Regions from separate parts of the Blautia sp. HA9023 genome, predicted to be linked through region 1. Evidence: riboswitches for the same ligand, from Rfam matches in the RefSeq annotation. Region 1 holds a riboswitch; each other region holds the start of a gene.
What was found. Region 1 has a riboswitch for cobalamin ahead of nikB (nickel ABC transporter permease). Riboswitches for the same ligand answer to the same signal wherever they lie in the genome.

Region 1 (5,665 bases):
GCAGGCTGTCAATGTTCTGCCACCGGAAGCCGGGAACTGTTTTACGATATGTTTTGCACTGAGCACGATATCGGATTCCTTAAACATAACGCTGTCCCTCCATTTCCGGCACTGCAGCCAGCAGTTTCTTTGTATAGTCACTGGTCGGATGATTCATGACTTCATCACGTGTTCCCTGATCCACAACTTTTCCGTGCTGCATAACAACCAGCTGATCGGCCATATAAGCCGCTACACCAATGTTATGGGTAACGATGATGATGCCGGTTCCGAAATCATCACGGAGCTCCATCATCTGGCGTACGATCTGTGCCTGCGTGGTTACATCCAGGGCACTGGTCGGCTCATCTGCAAGAAGCAGTTCCGGGTTAAAAGTCATAGCCATGGCAATACCAACTCGCTGGCGCATACCACCGGAAAGCTGGTGAGGATAACTTTTCATGATATTTTCCGCGTCTGGAAGACGCATTTTCTGAAGCATGGAGCAGCCTTTTTTCCATGCTTCTGCTTTGGATACGTCAGTATGTGTACAAATATACTCCACATACTGGCTTCCGATCTTGCGGATCGGATTCAGGGTTCCACCACAATCCTGAAAAATCATGGAAATGCGGGTACCTCTTAAATTTCTCCATTCATCCTTGGTATTGGAAAGCAGGGAATGTCCGTTGAACTGAATATCACCGGCACTGACCCGGCCACCCCCGGCAAGAGCGCCGAGGACAGCACGGATCACGGTTGTTTTTCCACTTCCACTCTCTCCTACAACACTGATGATCTCACCCTTCTTCATGGAAAGATTGAAATGCTCAATGGTAGGTGCCTGCTTTCCGTACTGAACAGAAAGATCCTTGATTTCAAGCATAAATAAACGCTCCTTTACTCGGCAAGAGTGATATCCTTTGTCAGCCAGTAGTAATCCATCGGATACATCTTAACTCCAGTTACTTTCTTATTGGAGAAGAGATAAGTTGTCTCATAACCGAAGAATACAGTTGCTGCATCATCCATAATATCCTGCTGGATGTCGATGATCAGATCTTTTCTTGCATCCTCATCGAATGTCTGAGCAAGCTCATCAAGAAGCTTATCTACATCCGGATTGTTGTATCCTGCAGTATTGTTTGCGGAAGAGCTGTACCAGTTCTCTCTTAAGTAGTTCTCCGGATCACCTGTGTTGGCAACCAGTACATTCCAGATCAGAAGGTCATACTGACCGGAATCTCTCATGTCAAGAAGTGTCTCATAACTTACAGTATTCAGGTTTACATTGATACCGATCTCTTTCAGGCTGGCCTGTGCTGCCTGTGCGTATACACCAAGCTCTGCACGGCTTGTGTAAATAACGAAATCAAGAACAAGCGGATCTCCGTCCGGAGTCTCTACAAATCCGTCACCGTCAACATCTTTGTATCCAGCTTCCTCAAGAATCTTCTTTGCGCCATCCGGATCGTAAGCATTCTCATCTTTCAGATCATCAAATCCAAAGTCAAGTGTTGGCGGAACCGGTGCTTTACCAGCTGTTGCACCACCCTCAAGAAGAGTGTTACAGTATGTCTCTTTGTCAAGTCCGCGGAGAAGTGCCTGACGAAGTGCCTTGTCGCTGAGTGCATGATCCTCGTTCTGGTTCATGAACGCATAGGTGGAACGAAGAGACTGAAGTTCCTGAATATCATAGTTGTCATTTCCCTCGAACTCAACCAGGTTCTCTGTTTTCAGGTTGTAAGCGATATCGATCTCACCTGTCTGAAGAGCCATGGAACGTGTTGTCTGGTCATCCACACATTTCAGTGTAACTTTGTCAAGGGGAACTTCGCCATCCCAGTAGTTCTCATTCTTTACTACAACACAGGAGTCTGTCGGGCTGAAAGACTCTACTGCGTAAGGTCCTGTACAGATCGGTCCTTCCATTGCAAATGTGGAATCATCGACATTTGTATCAACAATGAGGAACAGCGGGTCTGCAAGGCAGCCAGCCATGTTTGCGTTAGCTCTGTTCAGGTGGAAAATCAAGTTCTGTCCGTCAACTTCGATGTTATCAAGATCAAAGAACTCCGGAACTCGGTCGCTCTTCTCGGCAGTACGCTCGATGGAAGCTTTTACCATCTCCGGTGTCATGTCATCACCGTTGGAGAATTTTACGCCCTCACGGATCTTGAATGTCCATGTTTTTCCATCTTCGCTGTTATCCCACTCTTCTGCAAGACATGGAACGATCTCACCGTGCTCATCGAATTTTGTAAGGCACTCACCGATCGCATAACGGGATACAACCCAGCTGAAATACTGCTCTGTCGGCTCCAGTGTATCTGCAAAGCTTGTTACTCCGATGGTGATCTCCTTATCACTTTTTTTGTCACCTTTTGCCTGAGCCACTGTTGTCATGGAAAAAGTCATCATGCATGCAAGTGTAGCAGCCAGCACTTTTTTAACTACGTTATTTCTCATTTCATCCTCCTAAAGATAAATAATACTGATCATATGGTGTTGGTTTGTTACAGAGTTGTTTTATTGATCCTGGCGCGGATCCAGTACATCACGGATGCTGTCTCCAAGCATGTTGAAAACAACAACACAGATCACGATAGCGATACCAGGGTAGATCATAAGCCATGGCGCTTTTGCCATGTAGGTCCTTCCTTCATTCAGCATCAGTCCCCATTCCGGTGTCGGCGCGGTTGCACCAAATCCCAGGAATGAAAGGGAAGCCAGTTCCAGCATCATGGTTCCGATATCTGCCGCTGCAGTTACCACCATCTGGGTTACCATGTTGGGAAGAACGTGTACAAGAAGAATTTTCCAGGTCTTTGTTCCGTTTACCACAGCTGCCTCTATGTAAAGACTCTTCTTGACTTTCAAAACCATACTTCTTGCAAGGCGGGCATATTTTGTCCAGCTTACAGCCGCAATGGAGATAACGGCATTGACCAGATTCGGTCCGAGCATACCGGCAATGGCAATGGCCAGAACAAGGCCGGGGAATGAGATCATCATATCCGCGATACGCATGATCACTGCATCCACAACACCACCGAAATATCCGGCGATAACTCCTAAAAATGTACCGATCACAAAGATCACCGCAACCAGACATAAGGTCATGATCAGAGAGGTTCTTGTTCCGAAGATAACACGGGAAAGAAGATCTCGTCCAAGCTTATCCGTTCCGAACGGATGAGCGGAGCTTGGCTCCTGCAGTGATTCGGTCATAACTGCATCCAACGGATCATATGGAGAAAGCTGCGGTGCAAAGATCGCAACACCGATCACCACGAGACCCAGAATAAAGAAAAGAGTGAACTGTTTATTTTCTTTGAATGTTCGTAATACCTTTTTCAATTATCTATCCTCCTTAAGTCTTGGATCGAGATAAGTATAGGACAGATCCACAAGCAGGTTGATGCACATGTACAGGATCGCGATCCAGAGTACATAGCCCTGTACAAGAGGATAGTCACGACAGGAAATTGCCTTTACTGCCATATTTCCCATTCCAGGCCAGTTGTAAATGATCTCTACAACTGCAGTACCTCCCAGAAGACTTCCAAGGGAAAGCCCCAGCAGTGTTACCAGCGGAAGCATTACATTAGGAAGAACGTGTTTCCAGAGAATGACGCTTTCCTTGATCCCACGCATTCTTGCACCTGTGACATAATCCTGGTGAAGTTCCTCCAGTACTGCACTTCTTACCTGTCTGGTATACTTTGCAGACATGGCAAGTGCAAGTGTCAGCGCCGGAAGGATCATGGATTTAAAATCTGTACTGCCTCCGGCAACATTGATCCAGCGAAGCTGAACACCAAAGATGCTGAGAAGGATCAGGCCCAGCCAGAAGCTTGGAACAGATACTCCCACAAAGGTAATTCCTCTTACAAAATAATCCGGGAATTTGTTCTGATATACAGCGGCCAGTATTCCAAGCGGTATGGAAATAATGACCATCATCAGAAGTGCCAGCAACGACATCCTCAGCGTCGGCCAGAAACAGGATACCAGTTTATCCGTTACCGGCATTTTGAAAGAATAGGACTGTCCCATATCTCCTGTTACAACACCTTTCAGCCAGGAACCATACTGCACAAGAAATGGCTGGTCAAGGCCGAGATCATGTCTTGTCTGTTCCAGAAGTTCCGGTGTTGGAAGATTACCACACTCTGTCAACATGATCTCCGCAGGATCACCAGGTGACAGGTAGGTCAGTCCAAATGTGAAAAAGCTGATTCCAAATAATACAATGATAATCTGGAGAAATCTTTTTCCTACTTGTTTCTTTGTCACGTTTTACTCCTTTCCTCATTTGATGTGATTTTTAGCATAGCCGTTTCAACTTATATAAGATAATAATAACTATAATGGGATTCTTTATATGCAGAAAATGCATGGAATTTTAGAAATACGCACGAAAAAAGCCCGTGACGAAATACGGGCACACACAAAAAAACTTGCTTCCTATCTTCCGTAAGAATCATCTTAAAACAATTACAAGCAGGTCTCCTGACTCAGGCTCCTCACCCTCAGACACCTTCCCGGCCCTATTTCTCACGCACCCGGCCAGTGGTATTTTATCTGAGGATTCCCCATTACAGTGACGGGATCGTACCGGATTTACACCGGTTTCCCTATTAATCCTCTCGGAACTTGCAACGACTGATGTAAAAATCAGCAAATGCTGTTAAATTACGGATTTATTATATGATAAATCTATTGCTGTTGTCCATAGAAAAATGTTGTATTTTTAGAATATTTATCAATTTTGTCAAAGCTGTTTGAATTGTACATATACCCCGTTAGGTATTTAACAACTGAGTTTATCCGATTTGTCAAAAAAATACGGATTTTACGCGTTTGTTTTTACAAATAGAACAACAAACGGTAAAATCCGGTTTTCTTATCGTTTCTATAGGAATTGAATAAAACAATTTTTGGTGGAAAAGCTCTGCGAATATCAGGTCAGCGTCTCTGTGATCGCTGCATAGGCGATCATCGGTCCGTCCTCAATAATATTCAGGCTGGCTGTCTGATAAAGTACAACTCCATTTTCTGTTGCAATGGATGTATAAAGCAGGTTTCCGTAGTAATCTCTCAGTTCACCCAGGTCTTCTCCTTTAAAGAAGTACTCTCCAGGCTTTTTGGATGGATACCAGCATCCGGTATATGGTGCATATTCATATACCACATTTTCCAGAAGCATCTGACGGTAATGTTTCAGTCCGTGACATTTCTTCCCCTGAAGATGAAACACAAGATGACGGACGTCTCTTTTGTCCTGTTCCACTTCCTCCCAGGTCCAGTAACTGTGTCCGCCCCTCTCGATGAGAATGCTTGGAATTCCAAGAGAAGAAGCATAATTATAGGCACCACCTGTAGCAGTTGTAGAGCGGACCACATATTTGACACCGATATGTCTTGCCATATGTAAGGACTTCTCTGCCGTCTCTTCATCTACAACCCCTACATAATAAACATATGGATGAAGCTGCTCATATCCGTCTCCGCTGTGCAGATCAATATAATAATCCGTTATGGAAAAAAGTTTCGTCACCATGGTATAGGCAATGCGGTCTGCAGCTGTCCCCTCAGGATCTCCCGGGAAAACACGGTTCAGATTCTTACCATCTTCATAGACCATACTCATGGTACGATGTTCAAATCCACTGACATTGAC
Region 2 (5,665 bases), on a different contig from region 1:
TCAGGCCATGCTGTTTCAGCCGGGTTAAGATCTTTCCGATCTCTTCTTTATATTCTGCATCCATTCCCTTCGTAGGTTCATCCATCAGGAGAATCCTCGGACGAAGCAAAAGGACTTTGGCAAGTGCCAGCCTCTGCTGTTCCCCGCCACTCAGATCATAAGGATGTCTTTCCAGAAGCCCTTCCAGCCTGGTAAGGCTTACGATCCCTTCTATAGCCTTTTCTTTTTTCATATGAATCTGATATTCCGAAGACATTTTTTCTCTCCTGCCCCCGATCACAGAATACAAATCTTCCAGGACTGTTTTCTTTAAGAAAATGCTCTGTGGGTTCTGCGGCATGACTCCCAAAAGCCCACAATACAGATCCCGGTCTTTATACGAACGGATATCCCGCCCTTCCAGAAGTATCTTCCCACGGTATGGACATCGCACCCGGCTTAAAAGAGACAGCGTAGTGCTCTTTCCCGTACCGTTTCCACCTACCAGTGCATAGAACTCTCCCTTTTTTACCTCCAGGGAAAGATCCCGGACAACATCCGGACTGTCCTTTTCATACCGGAACCAGACATCTTTCGCCTGAATGGACAATTCTTTCTTCGAACTATCTGTTTTTGTGTATCTGACTTTTTCAGTAATTTCGCTCTTTCGCTGACTATCCGAAGCAATTCCTTTTTCGTTACAGTAACGGGAGAGCCACTGTCTTCCCTCACTGACTGTCAGCGGACAGGTTGCCTGACTGTCTGTCTCACCATAGATCTGCATAGGAATCGGCATGGAAAGAAACATGCCATGTTTTTGTTCCTTTAATTTTACCCCGATTTCCCTGGGAGTTCCTTCCAGATAAACATTCCCCTTATCCATGACAAATACCCTATCCGCATAAGGGATGATATCCTGAAGCCGGTGTTCCGTAAGGAGCACCGTTGTTCCAATATCACGGTTAATCTTTTTTACGGTTTCCAGAAAATCAGAAGCAGCGATGGGGTCCAGCTGAGACGTAGGCTCATCCAGTATTAAAAGGGATGGATGCATTGCCATGATCGCAGCCAGGTTTAAGATCTGCTTCTGCCCTCCTGACAGCTCTGAGACATTTTTATAAAACCACTGATGGATACCAAAATAGCTGGCCATCTCCGCAACCCGCAGCCGGATAGTCGCATTGTCATATCCCAGGCTTTCCAGTCCAAAGGAAAGCTCATGCCAGACTTTATCCGTTACGATCTGATTATCCGGGTTCTGCATGACAAAACCGATCTCCTGGCTCTGTGTCCGGTGGTCAATCCCCGAAAGCGGCATCCCCCGGTAAAAGATTTCTCCCTCTGACTTTCCAACCGGGGCCAGCACGGTTTTTAACTGGCGCAGCAGCGTGCTTTTGCCGCATCCGCTCCGTCCGCAGATCACATTTAACGTTCCTTCTTCTATTTTCAGATTCGCATGGTCCAGAACCTTCCTGGAACATTCCGGGTATGCGAAGCTAAACTCCTTTACTTCTACAAGATTCATAATCATTATCCTTCCTGTTCCAGAGTTTCGTAGATTTTTTTGTAAGTCATATCCAGATCTGTTTCACAATGCTTCCGGCTTCTGGCAAAACGGATAGTCTCCGTCACATCCAGGATCACCGGAATGAAACAAAAACATGCGAAACAGATGTATGTAAGCATTGCTTCAACTACTGGAACAGATACCGGAGCCTGATGCCCCTGAATGGTAAAACCAGCAAGTAAAATACGGGGATCATAACTTGCATAAGAAGCCCCATTCATACAGCCAGTGGCAAATACAAGGAATAAAGCTGCCATCACTGCCAGAAGGCTTTTATCCTTCTTCGTAAATTTGTAAATGGAAAAAGCAGTCCTGCCTTTTAATCCATATCCCCTGCTCCGCATGGAATCCGAAGTTTCTATGGCATTTTCCAAAGCCCATGTGACCAGTATCGACAGCATATTAAATCCCGCACGGATGCGGTTAAAAAGACTGCCCTCTGAAACATCCCTTCCCATGGATTTCTGACCGTTCCGGATCACTTTCAGCTGCCCCGTAAATCTGGGGACAAAGCGAAGCGCCATGGAAAGGATCAGAGAAAGGGCCGGTATCAGCCTTCCAAACAGGTAAATAAATTTATCACTTGTCATAACTTTATTATAACAGGAAAACCACTGAATCACTACGAACATGACCGCTCCAAGGACTACTCCATAGACTAAGGCCTCCAAAGTGATCCAGTTTCCACTGCTTTCTACGTAATATAACATCGTGACCCCATAATGATTGAAAAGTGGATTCAGAAGAGCCACGATCAAAAGACTGGGAAGGGTAAAGAGAAAGCTTTGCCTAAGTGTCCTTTTTCCTCCAAGCAGAAGGATGGAATAAGACAAAGCACCCGCATAAGAAATGCAGATAAAGACGGGATGCTGATTAAACATAGTAAATAACAGTACTACAGCAAAATAAAAAAAATTCAAAAATGGATGGCATGTGGAAAAAGCATCAATGATGGATTGATCCGCAGGCTGTCTGTTTCTTTTCTCGGTCTTATTTGTTGATAACACGTTTAAATGTACTCCCTCTTTAATCCCTGCTCTTCACAGTACAAATCCACTTTGCTTCCCTTTTTGCAACGTATCGTGCAGTTTTTGTTCACGATTTTTGAGCCAATATGCTCAGGATCATGATGTATCTCCAGATATTCCAGCCGATTGCATCCATGAAAGACTTCCTCTCCAAGATACATGATATTTTCCGGAATATATACCTCTTTCAATTTCTTACATCCGAAAAAGGCCCTCTGATCTAATTTTTTAATTTCTTTTGGTAAGACTATGGTTTCAAAGCAACAGAAGTAAAAGGCTTCCAAACCAATTTCTTCCAGTGTATCCGGCAGCGTGATCTCCTTTAATTCCTTACAGCGGTAAAAAGCTCTTCTTCCTATACTCTTTAAATGCTCCGGGAATACCACTTTACTTAACTGCGTGCAGGAATGGAAACAGCACTCCGGAATCCTGCGGCATTCTGAACTGGTTTCAAATGCTACCTTTTTAAGGGTTGTGCATCCTTTATAACTATAATCTCCCAAAATTTCCAAAGATGCCGGAAATGTTACTTCTCTGAGAGAATGATTTTCCGAAAAAGCACTCTCTTTGATTTCTTTAACGGTCTGTGGGAATACAACGGGCTTACGGAGCTGGCAGCTTGCAAAAGCTTCCTTTCCTATGATTCTGCAGCCGGATGGCAGGATTATCTCTTTTATTTTCCCGTTGCCCTTATAACAGCAATCATCAATATAAATATATTTTTCAGGAATTGCTGCTACCTGTTTGTTTCTTTGCATACTGGCAAGCTGTGCCGTAAATGTACGATGATTAAATCGCAGTATACTCCATGTTGCTTTATCATTCTGTGAGCGCATATGATCTCCTTTCCAACGTTCGGCTCATACAAACTGTATATCTTTTACATGTTTGTATTCTTTACCTGACGTGTTGGATATACTGGCTCAAAATGCTTTCATAAGACGTTTTTCAGTCGATACATTTCACACAGGGAAAAGCAGCTCCGGAATCGCACCGGATTTCCTTAAATCGGCTGCCATCAGCCGAACCACGCTCGATTTTTTTGTTATTCTAATTATAACGATACGCCTTATTTCTGTCAATGTTCGCCAATGTTTCTGGTCTTTATCTCATACCAGTTTAACTATTTTTCACAATTTCTTTACTTCTTATCTTTGTATGGGTTTCCAACATCACTTCCAAGATTGCAGGTATACTTCCATTCAATCTTATCCCCATCTTTGGGCTTATAACTGGAAGCCCCATAATTCGGGAACTCTCCATTTACACTGTACATCCAGCCAGAATTTTTTCCGCAGTCAAATTCATAAAGCTGATTGATGCCTTCCACGTAATAGCTTTTATATAACGGGGTGTATTTGGAAGAGAGCTGGATGTTCTTTTCCCCGCAGATTTTTTTTAAGATGTCAAATACGGTATCGCCCGTAGTAAATTTAACTTCCATTTCCGGAAGTATCCAGCCATTCTCCGGAACAAATTCTTTTTTGGTTTCTTTTAAATCACCGATATTGTCAAGGATCGTCTGGCAGTCTATCGAAATGGTACAGGCAGCAGGCTTTCCGGAATCCCCTTTCCCGATTCCACAGCCCGTAAGGAGACAGCTCCACAAAAGCATAAAACAGATGATTCCTATTACCCCGATCCGTTTCCAATATATTTTTTTCAGTTGCTTCATAATTATCCTCTATCGGATGAAAAGGTACCAAAAACACTATTTGATTTTTGATACCTTTTACACCCTTACTCTGTTTACTTAACTGTAATTTTTATCTTTTTTGTCACCTTTCCAGATTTAACTGTGATGGTAACGGTTCCTTTTCTCCGGCCTTTAACCACGCCCTTCGAGCTGACTGTTGCAATCTTCTTGTTGGAAGAACGGTAGGTCACTTTCTCCTGGGAAGTGATCGGGCTGACCACTGGTTTTAAAGTAACACTCTTTCCTTTCTTGATGGTCAGTTTTTTCTTGAGGCCGCTGATCTTCGTAGTCTTTACCTTTGCAGTCTGGACTTTTACTTTCAGAGTCGCTTTCTTTCCACTCTTTAAAGTAACGGTGATCTTTGCCGTTCCTGTTTTGGTTCCGGCCTTGATCTTTCCGTTCTTATCAACGGTCACGATCTTTTTGTTGCTGGAAGCCCAGGACTTTATGGAATCTCCATATGCCATGGAAACCTTCACCTTTGTGGTGGCCTGTTTCCGCCGCAGGTTAATGGAGGATACGTTCAGTTTTATAGTTGCCTTTAATTTGCTTCCATAATTCCGTGTCTGTTTTTTACCGCAGAGGGAACAGGTTCCTTCCTGCTTCGCCGGACGGAATACCGTAGCTTTTGCCGTAGTTTTCCAGGTGTATTTATGCGTATGTGCAATTACAGGAATCGTTTCCGTCTTTTCGTATCCGCAGACCTGGCAGGTATATCTCATCAGTCCGGTTGTCTTATAAGTAGCAGCCTTGATCTGCTTTCCTTTTCCATAGGAATGCTTCTGGTAACCACCCTTTTTCGTGTTATCCGTGATGTCACATTTTCCATACATGGCAACACACTCATGCCAGTGGGCATCCTTATCAAAATTCCATTTGCTGTCCCATACATGGTCATGTTCCAGGGTATAATCATCGGTATAATGGAATACGATCTCATCCCCGTCTTCCAGGTACTGCTCTTTTACTCCAAGATCTGGGTGGATTCCATTTAAAGTATACATCCAGCCGGAGTTCTGTCCGTTGGAAAATTCTGCAAGCTCCTGACCATCCTTCGTGATTCCGGCAATGTAGGTCTCATCCCTCAATGTACGACAGCTCATTCCATTTTTGGACAGCACTTCTTTTAAGAGTTCCAGGACGTTGGCATTTCCATCGATCGTGTAATCTTTTGCTGCGATCCAGGTATCCAGATTTCCTTTTCGCAGGGTGTGTTCCTGATCCTCCTTTGCACTGCCATGAACAGAGTCTCCGAGAAGCGTAAAGCTTACCGTGATCGTACCGGCATCTTTTTTCAATACCTTAACGGTCAGTTCCACGAATGCTTCCTTATAGGAAATTTTCAGTTTCTGTTCCCCACGTTTATCCTTGTTATATCCCTCTATGGTAAGATCT
Region 3 (5,665 bases), on a different contig from region 1:
GCACCATCCTTTCTTTCTGTTCGGCTGTACTTTCTGTCAGTAAATCTGCAGCGCAGCGTTTTTTGAGGTCGCTGCACCCGAGCCTTTTTTTAATGTTCTTATTATACCACCATATGTCTGGTTTTACCAGAACTTACACAAATTTTCGCAGAAACATTCTGTAAAAAAATCGCCGTATTTCCGGCATTTCCGGAAAGATACGGCGGTTTTCTCTTATTCTTTATGGGTTCCTCGGATCACTTTGATCCCGCGTTCTTCTATCAGACCGCAGATCTGTGTTATCCGCGGACATTCCTTTTTTTCCTCATTCAGACGGCATACCCCGACATGGATGACGCTGATCTTTTCACTGACCAGCCGATCTGCCTTTTCCAAAATCCCCTCATCTTCAGCAGGTTCTTTTGCATTGGTGTCTTTGCATCCGTTGCATGTCATCACAGCTGCCAGAATCGTATCTTCCGGATAGCCGGAAAAAAAATCTCTTCTTTCCCGAAATGCAGACAGACATCCTGCCCTGGTACACACATCATTGGAATTAAGGCATGTCAAAATCCCGATCTTTTTCATCTTTTTCCCTCTATGCATCCCGCCTCACAGCCAGAATCATAAAAACAAAATATGCATCTTTCCGCGGCTGTCGTAAACGATCTCCGCTTCTACTTTATAGATCCTGCGGATCAGCTCCGGGGTCAGGACTTCTTCCGGCGTTCCGTAACCTTCCAGAACTCCGTCCTTCAGTACATAGATCTTATCACAGTATGCTGCTGCAATATTCAGATCGTGAATAGCGGAGATCACGGTTACATTAAGTTTTTTCACCAGCTCCATCAGCATGATCTGGTGGGTAATGTCCAGATGATTGGTAGGCTCATCCAGAATCAGTGCAGAGGTCTGCTGGGCAAGTGCTCTTGCCAGGATCACCCTCTGCTGCTCTCCTCCGGAAAGAGTGGAAAAGGTACGGTCTGCAAACGCCTCCATCTGTACGGTTTTCAGCGCTTCATCCACGATCTGGTAATCTTTTGCATTGTCCCGTTCCAGAGTCTTTTTATGAGGCGCACGCCCCATAAGAACCACCTCGCGGACCGTAAAATCAAAATTATAATAATTGTGCTGTGCCACCACGGCCATTTTTTTCGCAGAGCTTCGAACACTCATGGAATGAAGCTCCTCGCCGTCCAGATACACGGCTCCTGCGTCTGGTTTCAGAATACGGTAAATGCATTTCAGCAAAGTGGATTTTCCGCTTCCGTTTGGTCCGATGATTCCTACCAGTTCCTTATCCTGGGATTCCATGGAGATTCCCTTCAGGATCTGTCTGGCGTGAAAGCCAACCTGAATATTTTCTGTGGTGATCTTCATTACCGGGCACCTCCGAATCCATAGGATTTCCGCACAAGCAGATAAATAAAGCAGGGAGCACCGATAATGGATACCAGCACACCGATGGGCATCTCGGAATTTTTAAGGATCACACGACATGCCACATCGCACCAGATCAGAAACGATGCACCAAGAAGCGCACTTAAGGGGAGCAGTTTTCTGTGATCTGTTCCAAAAAGGATCCGGACCACATGAGGGATCACCAGTCCCACAAATCCGATTACACCGGCACAGTACACGGCAAATCCGATCATAACAGAAGCAACGATCAGATAAAAAGTCCGCAGTCTGTGCAGATCTGTTCCAAGGGTAATGGATACGTCATCTCCCAGAAGCATCAGATTCAGGTTCCGGTACTGCGTCCAGAAAACAGCCACGCACACCAGCGTGACCGGAAGCATTACACCCACTCTGGTCCAGCTTGCTCCGGCAAGACTTCCCATGCTCCACTTCATAACTTCTGTTGCCGCATTTTTGTCATTGGTAATATAAATGACAAAATTGGAAAAAGCAGAACAGACTGCGCTGACCGCCATTCCCGCAAGGATCAGTTTTGCGGAAGTTGCCTTTCCACCCATGTTTGCAATGGCGATCACCGCAAAAGAAGTGATCATCGCGCCAATGAAAGCTGTGATTCCCACAGAGTTTCCACCAAGAAAGCTTCCGATTCCAAGCATGATGGCCAGTGTGGCACCCAGAGATGCACCAGATGAGATACCCAGCACATACGGGTCTGCCAGCGGGTTCTGCACGATAGCCTGCATCACCACGCCGCACACGGAAAGAGCCATTCCAACTGCCAGAGCCAGAAGGACTCTAGGCAGCCGGATCAGCCACACAACATCATGAACTGCGCCTTCCGCATAGGCGGACAGACTTTTTATATGAAACAATTTATAAGCGATAACGCTGTATACATCCTTCAGTGACAGATCCGCATTTCCAAAAGTGATGGCTGCAAGTATGGAAAAAATAAGGAATCCTGCAAGTCCGATGAGAACTGCCACATACATGGATGTTCTGAGCACCTTATCTTTTTTTCTCTGTGAAGCTGTTTCTTTCACTGCATTTTCTCCGATCAGTCAAGATTTACGTCCGGATATAATCCCTTTGCAAAAGTTTCGATTCCGTCCTGGGTACGTGTTGCACTTGCATACATCTCACTGAGCATGATCGGGTAAACACGTCCGTTCTTTACTGCGTCAAGGCTCTTCAGGGACTCATCATCCTGGATCACTGCAAGCTGGCTGTTCTTAACAGTTTCCGGATCATCTCCTGCATATGGCATGTAAACCACAAAGATCACGTCAGGGTTGGCTGCGATGATATCCTCTTTTCCAACGGTGGAAGCATCCGGGTTTGCAAGAGTTGCGCCTAACTGTGTTACCATATCTCCGCCAAGGCTCTTTACGCCATAGTTTGTGATGTCATCTCCAAGAGGCTCCAATACCATTACGCTTGGTTTGTCTTTTACATCTGCAGTTGCAGTAAGAGTTTTGTCGATCACTGCTTTTGCATCATCAACGATAGCCTGTGCTTTGTCCTGTACATCGAAGATCTTTCCGATATTTAAGATATCTGTGAATTCATTTTCCAGTGTTCTGTCGCCGTCCGGACGAGTATTGGTGTTGTAGTAGGTGTTGCAGCCTTTGTCGATCCAGTCTGTTACATTTCCCAGATTCTTATCAGAGAAAAGAGAGCTCCAGGATAAGATCATGTCCGGCTCCAGCATTGTTACAGTTTCAAGGGATGGGGTAAATTCGTCAAGATAATTTGTTTTTGAGAATGCTTCTTTGAGATCTTCCGGAACTTCATTATCAAGACCTGCGGTAGCTACCAGGTGGTCTTCCAGACCAAGTGCGAGCATAGTCTCAATGCTTCCCTGATATACAGCAAGGACTTTTTCCGGTGCTTTTTCATAAGTGGTTTCGATTTCGTTTCCATCGTAATCATAGGTTGTGATGGTCAGAGGATATTCTGTCTTGGTTGCCTCTGCGGAAGAATCTTCGGTGTCTGCAGACTCTGTACTGTCTTCTGCTGCCGGCTGGTTGTCTTCCTTGATGGTCTCGGAGTCTGCTCTCTCTGCGGCATAAACAGCCGGAGTTGCTGATACGGTCATTGCCGCTGCCATTACCATTGCCATGATTCTTGTGGATACATACTTGTTTTTCATTTCATTTCCTCTCTTTTCGCCTGTTTTATCTCCTGTTGCCTATGGGTAACCGAAAAGATGGGGCTTCATAAAATCTGCACGGAACACTTTGTACGGAAGCTCCCACTTACATACTGTCAAGCAGGTTTCCTGACTTACAGACTCAGAAAAAACTCCGCAAAATAAAAACTGATACACCATTCATCTTTTAGCCGATCATGAATGATATATCAGAATTTTCTCCAGAATCTCTCTGACATCGGGATTTCGCCTTCTCACATGAGTTTCTGCAATGGCATGTGAAATCCCTTCTTCTGTATACAGTGGCCGCAACCGCTCAGGCTTTTTACCCGATTCCCTCTCACAGTATCCGGCAGCATATGTGCCGGTGATACTGTTCACTTCACAGCAATTCAATTACGCTGATACTGATTCTAACATACCGGTTTTCCAATTACAACCTTGAGGCCGGATTTTTACAGTTTTTTGCAGAAATAGTCTGCCCGGAGAGATCCCTCTCAGATCTTTTTCAGCTTGGCAAAACCGGCGAACATTTTTTTCACGCCGACTTTGTCAAAGTCTACCGTCACTTCGTAGTCTCTGCCGCCGTCTGCGATATTTTTTACGATACCGACTCCGAATTTCACATGACGGACCGTGTCTCCCTCACCATAGTCCAGGCTGTCCGCCTTCTTCACTGTGAAATCTTTTTTCTGCAGGGTGCTCTTTGCCTGGAAATTCATTTTCATCTGGGCATAGGCGCTTTTCGGAGATACGATATCATCTACTCTGGGCTTTTTCTCCTGAATCGTATGTCCAAGATCCACCAATTCTCTTGGAATTTCCCTTACAAAGCGTGATACACGGTTGTACTGGGTCTCTCCACGGATCATACGCTGTTTTGCACAGGTTAATGTCAGTTCCTTCATGGCACGTGTGATCCCCACATAACAGAGTCTTCGCTCTTCTTCAATATCCGACGGGTCTCCGGACCAGATGGACGCATATCCCGGAAATACTCCGTCCTCCATACCTGCCATAAATACATTGGGGAATTCCAGTCCCTTGGCACTGTGAAGGGTCATAAGAAGCACATAATCCTGATCCGGATCAACGGAATCAATATCTGCCACCAGTGCGATCTCTTCCAGAAATGCGGAAAGTGTTGCCGGCTGTCCTGCCTCTTCCATGGCTTCCTGGAAAGATTCGGTCTTGGAGATCAGCTCATCGATATTCTCGATCCTTGCCTGAGCTTCTTCTGTTTTTTCTGCTTCCAGCTCTTTCACATAACCGGTCAGTTCGATCACTTCTTCCAGCGTTTCACGGACTGTATAAGCCTCTGCCTTACTCTTAAGTCCCTGGATAAAAGATACAAAATCATTGATCTTTCCTGCTGCCCGGCCAATGGACGGTACTTCCTCCACCACACGGAGGGCATCATAAAAGCTCAGGTTCATCATATCCGCATAATCCTGGACCCGGCCGATGCTGGTAGCTCCGATTCCTCTCTTCGGTACATTTAAGATCCTGCGCACAGCCAGATCATCACTGGCATTGTCAATCGTCTTCAGATAGCTTAACAGATCCTTGATCTCTTTGCGGGCATAAAAGTTTACACCGCCCACAATCTTATACGGCACATTTGCCAGGAGAAATTTTTCTTCAAAGAGACGTGACTGGGCATTGGTCCGGTAAAGTACCGCACAGTCCTTATACTGGAATTTCCCGTTACGCCGTCCCTGAATGATCTCTCCCGCAACATACTCCGCTTCCTCAAATCCGTTGTTGAACTGCCGGAAATGAACTTTATCACCCTCTTCGTTCTCTGTCCAGAGTCGTTTTTCTTTACGTTCTGTATTGTTGGCAATTACCTCGTTGGCTGCGTTCAGGATATTCTGTGTAGAACGGTAATTCTGCTCCAGCCGTACCACATTCGCCTCAGTGAAAACCTTCTCAAAGCCCAGGATGTTCCCGATATTTGCTCCACGGAAACGATAAATAGACTGGTCATCATCGCCAACTACGCAGAGATTCTTGTATTTTTCCGCAAGAAGACTTACGAATTTAAACTGTGCGGTGTTAGTATCCTGATACTCATCCACCATAATATACCGGAAACGTTCCTGATAATAA

Region 2: it holds a riboswitch for cobalamin, as region 1 does, so the genes downstream of both, AC04Q6_RS03865 (leucine-rich repeat domain-containing protein) here and nikB (nickel ABC transporter permease) in region 1, are expected to answer to the same signal.
Region 3: it holds a riboswitch for cobalamin, as region 1 does, so the genes downstream of both, AC04Q6_RS05025 (ABC transporter substrate-binding protein) here and nikB (nickel ABC transporter permease) in region 1, are expected to answer to the same signal.

What each region holds. Positions count from the first base shown of each region.
Region 1 is NZ_JBWLUR010000002.1:94,538-100,202, forward strand. It holds gene AC04Q6_RS01890 (ATP-binding cassette domain-containing protein) at 1-87, opposite strand, end outside; gene AC04Q6_RS01895 (ABC transporter ATP-binding protein) at 80-865, opposite strand; gene AC04Q6_RS01900 (ABC transporter substrate-binding protein) at 880-2,448, opposite strand; gene nikC (nickel transporter permease) at 2,509-3,339, opposite strand; gene nikB (nickel ABC transporter permease) at 3,340-4,278, opposite strand; cobalamin riboswitch at 4,468-4,657, opposite strand; gene AC04Q6_RS01915 (M14 family metallopeptidase) at 4,946-5,665, opposite strand, start outside.
Region 2 is NZ_JBWLUR010000004.1:40,857-46,521, reverse strand. It holds gene AC04Q6_RS03875 (ABC transporter ATP-binding protein) at 1-1,504, opposite strand, end outside; gene AC04Q6_RS03870 (energy-coupling factor transporter transmembrane component T) at 1,510-2,256, opposite strand; gene AC04Q6_RS03865 (leucine-rich repeat domain-containing protein) at 2,556-3,410, opposite strand; cobalamin riboswitch at 3,466-3,621, opposite strand; gene AC04Q6_RS03860 (DUF4430 domain-containing protein) at 3,716-4,249, opposite strand; gene AC04Q6_RS03855 (Ig-like domain-containing protein) at 4,324-5,665, opposite strand, start outside.
Region 3 is NZ_JBWLUR010000006.1:188,742-194,406, forward strand. It holds gene AC04Q6_RS05010 (CGGC domain-containing protein) at 214-567, opposite strand; gene AC04Q6_RS05015 (ABC transporter ATP-binding protein) at 604-1,359, opposite strand; gene AC04Q6_RS05020 (FecCD family ABC transporter permease) at 1,359-2,444, opposite strand; gene AC04Q6_RS05025 (ABC transporter substrate-binding protein) at 2,459-3,553, opposite strand; cobalamin riboswitch at 3,660-3,949, opposite strand; gene pcrA (DNA helicase PcrA) at 4,051-5,665, opposite strand, start outside.